One region of the Latilactobacillus parafuchuensis genome, then DNA from elsewhere that is predicted to be linked to it. Evidence: predicted binding sites of a transcription regulator. Region 1 holds the regulator's gene; the other holds the start of a gene.
What was found. The regulator LexA, encoded in region 1, represses DNA repair genes until DNA is damaged. The targets are predictions, from matches to a motif close to CNAACANNTGTTNG.
Positions count from the first base shown of each region.

Region 2: the regulator LexA is predicted to act here: its motif matches at 1,405-1,418, upstream of ACVPPQ_RS01005 (YdbC family protein).

Region 1 is NZ_CM143875.1:1,676,229-1,678,433, forward strand. Features, by position in the region: gene ACVPPQ_RS08260 (adenine phosphoribosyltransferase) at 1-177, shown strand, start outside; gene lexA (transcriptional repressor LexA) at 499-1,113, opposite strand; gene ACVPPQ_RS08270 (DUF896 domain-containing protein) at 1,249-1,491, shown strand; gene ACVPPQ_RS08275 (YneF family protein) at 1,572-1,805, shown strand; gene ACVPPQ_RS08280 (ABC transporter ATP-binding protein) at 1,921-2,205, shown strand, end outside.
Region 2 is NZ_CM143875.1:167,320-169,524, forward strand. Features, by position in the region: gene coaBC (bifunctional phosphopantothenoylcysteine decarboxylase/phosphopantothenate--cysteine ligase CoaBC) at 1-53, opposite strand, end outside; gene rpoZ (DNA-directed RNA polymerase subunit omega) at 144-401, opposite strand; gene gmk (guanylate kinase) at 405-1,016, opposite strand; gene ACVPPQ_RS01005 (YdbC family protein) at 1,087-1,311, opposite strand; gene ACVPPQ_RS01010 (hypothetical protein) at 1,432-1,755, shown strand; gene recN (DNA repair protein RecN) at 1,818-2,205, opposite strand, start outside.

The sequences.
Region 1 (2,205 bases):
AGAGTTTTAGTCACCGATGATTTATTAGCAACCGGCGGCACAATCGCCGCAACGATTAAGATGGTCGAAGAACTAGGCGGCATCGTCGTCGGCACAGCCTTCTTAATCGAACTAAACGACTTAAACGGCCGTGAAAAAATCAAAGACTACGATATTTTTAAACTAATGGATTATTAAGAAGTGCTGACGCTCACGGGTAGATTCTGAGTATTAGCCTAGTCTGGTGAATGAAGTCTGTATTTTAGACTTCGTTTGCCAGACGTCGCTAAGCGCAAGAAGCTGTGAGCGACTGCACGTTATTAAGAAGTGCTGACTAAGCCGGTTAACTTCTGAGTAGAGCCTAAAAGCGGGCGTTGTGACGGGGTTAGTCATGACGCCCGCTTTGTAGTTAACCGGAAAAGGCTAATTGAGAGAGCACGTTATCAAAGAAGTGCCGTCAAATCACAGTAAAAAGGCCCTCTCATCCACATGGCGGATGGAGGGCCTTTTAAGATTCAGTTAAATTCGATCTCTATAGAGCCCGACGACTTTACCTAAAATACTAACTTCGTTTAAAATAATCGGTTCAAACGTGTCGTTTTCGGGTTGGAGCCGGTAATGATCGGCTTCTTTGAAGAATCGTTTGCAAGTCGCTTCGTCTTCGGCGGTCATCGCAATCACGATGTCGCCGTTATCGGCGTTGGCCTGTTTACGAATGATGACTTCATCACCGTCTAAAATACCGGCGTTAATCATACTTTCGCCCCGAATTGTTAACATGAATAAATCTTGTTCAGTTTGCAAACTTGGGGGAATGGGGAAATAGTCGGTGGCTTCTTCAACGGCTAAAATGGGGACACCGGCGGTAACGACGCCTAAAACGGGAATCTTTTTAGGCGTGGCGCCAATCGCACTTAAACCCGCAGCGGTTAATTCAATGGCGCGGGGTTTCGTTGGATCTTTTTGAAGTAAGCCTTTCTTCTCTAAACGTGCTAAGTGGCCATGAACGGTGGACGTGGAAGAGAGATTAACGGCTTCGCAAATTTCGCGGACCGTTGGCGGATAACCTTTGTCTTGAACCCGATCATGGATGAAACGCAACACTTCTAATTGTTTGGATTCAGTTCTAGTCATAAAAGCACCTCATTCATTCTGTTAATGATATGGTAGCATATCTATAGCGCTATTTCAAACAAGTGTTCGTGTTTTTTGACTTTTTACGCATAATAGGTCAAAATAGAGAAATAGATTTTAATGGAGGCAATTAAAATGGTAATGAATCAAGAACGATTGGATCGGATCAATGAGCTGGCTCACAAAGCCAAAGCTGAAGGGTTAAGTGAAGCTGAAACGACGGAACGGCAAACATTACGCGACGCTTACATCAAGGATTTCCGGGCTAGTTTCCGTTCACAAGTTGAAATGTTACAGGTCTACGACAAGGAAGGTCAAGAAGTCACACCGGAAAAAGTTAGAAATGTTCAACGAGAAAAAGGGTTACGTGACGATTAAACTGAGAATTCCGCTTTCTTTTTGCGGGAATTATGTGTAAACTATTTAAGTGAACTGAAAGAGGAAGGGGTGCATAAGATATGGGTATAGGATTAGGCGTTTTAATTTTTGTCATTGGCGCGCTTTTAGGGGCTGTTGCAGGTTTCTTTGGTGCACGTGCTTACATGAAGAAGTATTTCCAAGACAATCCACCAGTTAACGAAGAGATGTTGAAAGCTATGATGATGCAGATGGGTCAAAAACCATCAGAGAAGAAATTGAATCAGATGATGAATTCAATGAAGGCTCAACAAAAACGTAGCAACGATAAATAATCAACGTTGAAACATCGCTAATGGCGATGTTTTTTTGTTCTAAAAAGCAGATGATTGTCCCCGTTAAGTAAGATTGTTATAATAGGGGATATTGAATTTTCACAGGAGGTGCACTATGGGCATATTTAAAAAGCTTAGTTGGTATTTTAAGCAAGAAGCACGCCGCTATTTCTTAGGCGTGGTCTTCTTAATCTTAGTGGCAATTGTTCAGGTGATTCCACCAAAAGTGATTGGGAACTTGGTCGATTTAATGGCCGCTCAAAAATTAACCGCTAAAACGTTGTTGATTTGGTTGGTGGTGTTATTTGCCGCTGCGATTTTACAATACGTCTTTCGCTATGGTTGGCGCACCCGAATTTGGGGCGGGGCCGCCAAGTTGGAACGAATCTTACGCAGTCGA
Region 2 (2,205 bases), 750 kb from region 1:
ACCGCAATCCCACCGGTCACATAGACAGCAATCTTTTTATTAGCTAACGCCATTCTAAAACCCCCTAAAATTAAAAAAACCGCATTTCAAGTTCAACATCCATCGATGAATAAACTAAAAATGCAGGTTTTCTCTAATTATTCTTATTCGCCATCTTTTTGAGCGAGCTTATCCATTTTTTCAGCATCTTTTTCAAGCATCAATGAATCAGGATCGATAATGACATTTCCAGCAGCAATTTCTTCCATTGCCATCCCAACCGATTTTGGTGATTGGTATTCAGATAACATCTTCATATCACCTGCTTCGATTTGGTGAGCTCGTTTACTAGCTAAAACCGCTAATGAATAACGTGAGTTAACATTTTCTAATAATTTATCAATTGAAGGATATACAATCATGTTTTAGTCCCCTATCATTTTTTTATATAAATCGATGACCCGTGGCACACGTAGATGTTCGCCTTCGATAATCTTTTCAATCCGTTTAACCGCATTGGGAATTTCGTCGTTGACCACTGCGTAGTCGTAGTTTTCCATCATCTTGATTTCATCAGCAGCTTTATGCATTCGCTTATCAATCGTTGCTTGATCGTCAGTGCCGCGTTTTTGAATCCGATTGCGGAGTTCCAACAAATCAGGCGGTGTTAAGAAAATAAAAACGCCATCCGGACATTTGGCCCGAACTTGCATGGCCCCTTGGACTTCAATCTCTAATAAAACGTCCCGACCAGCGTCCAACGTTTGGTTGACGTACTTCATCGGTGTACCGTAATAGTTATCGACATATTGCGCATACTCTAGCATACCATCATTTGCAATTTCTTGCTCGAATTCTTCTTTACTGACAAAATAATAATCAACACCATCTTGTTCGCCTGGTCTTGGTTTCCGAGTCGTCATTGAAACTGAATAATGAAAGTCACGAAATTCATCTTCTAGCATCGCTTGACGAACGGTCCCTTTACCTACACCTGATGGACCCGATAAAACGATCAACATTCCTCGATTGGACATCTGCGCAATTCCCTCTTCTTCATAAAATAGTTATATTCTATTTTGCACTATTTTCCGCTTAATATCAAGTCTACTTTACGTTCATTTCATCTAAAATTAAACGAAGTTGTGCGATTTCATCATTTGTCAGGGTGACACCCTTGCCCATCTTTTCATGATTGGGGGCCCAATCCCGTAAATCAAACTTTGGTTCCCGACCATTCCAAGCAATTAAATTCAGTTCTTTTTGCCAGCCTGCCTTATTTTGACTCAACACACCGATTTCTGCTTTAATCTCATATTCAATATTAGCCATCTTATCACCCTTTTTCTGTTTACTTAATTATACCCGAAAAAAAATAAAAATTGCGACTTGCAAATTAGAACGTTTGTTCGTATAATGGAAATACAAACAAATGTTCGGGGGATAATTAATATGGAATTCAAACAAGCACAGGTCGTCGGGTTTAGTCAGACACTCATCAAGCGGTACCAACAGTTCTTTGAACTTGCCCCGCTTAATCATGATTTCGTTGATCAACCACAGATGCAATCCAAGCAGATTGCCCTTTATTTGACGCAAGCTTTCCAACACCATTATCAATTAACCGTTCAATTCAACGTGCAAGACCACGTCCAACAAGTGACTGGTCAACTGATCCGCCAAATCAACGCAACGACTTACCTCTTAAAAGAAAGTCGTTCAAATCTTTATAAAATTGTCACGGCCAATCAAGTCCGCTACATTCTTAAAAACTAATCATAGCAAAAACGGTCATCGTCCAGATTTTGGACGATGACCGTTTTTTTGAACTTTATCAATTACAACTTCTTTTTAGCAGCTTCCGCTAATTCGACTAATTCTTGCGCGTGTTCACTCGTTAGTTCAGTGACTTCGGTCCCAGCTAACATCCGGGCCAATTCGGCGACCCGTTGTTGACCCACCACTTTTTGAACGGTCGTTTCCGTTCGGTCATGGTTAATCTGCTTTTTAATTTGATATTGATGATCACTCATCGCAGCAACTTGCGGTAAATGAGTGATACATAAAACTTGTGAATGTTGGGCAATTTGATAAATTTTATTGGCAATGGCTTGGGCAACTCGACCACTGACGCCGGTATCGACTTCATCGAAGATGATACTCGTCACGCCTTGCGATTCAGAAAAAATCGTTTTAAGGGCCAACATCAGTCGGGATAATTCCCCA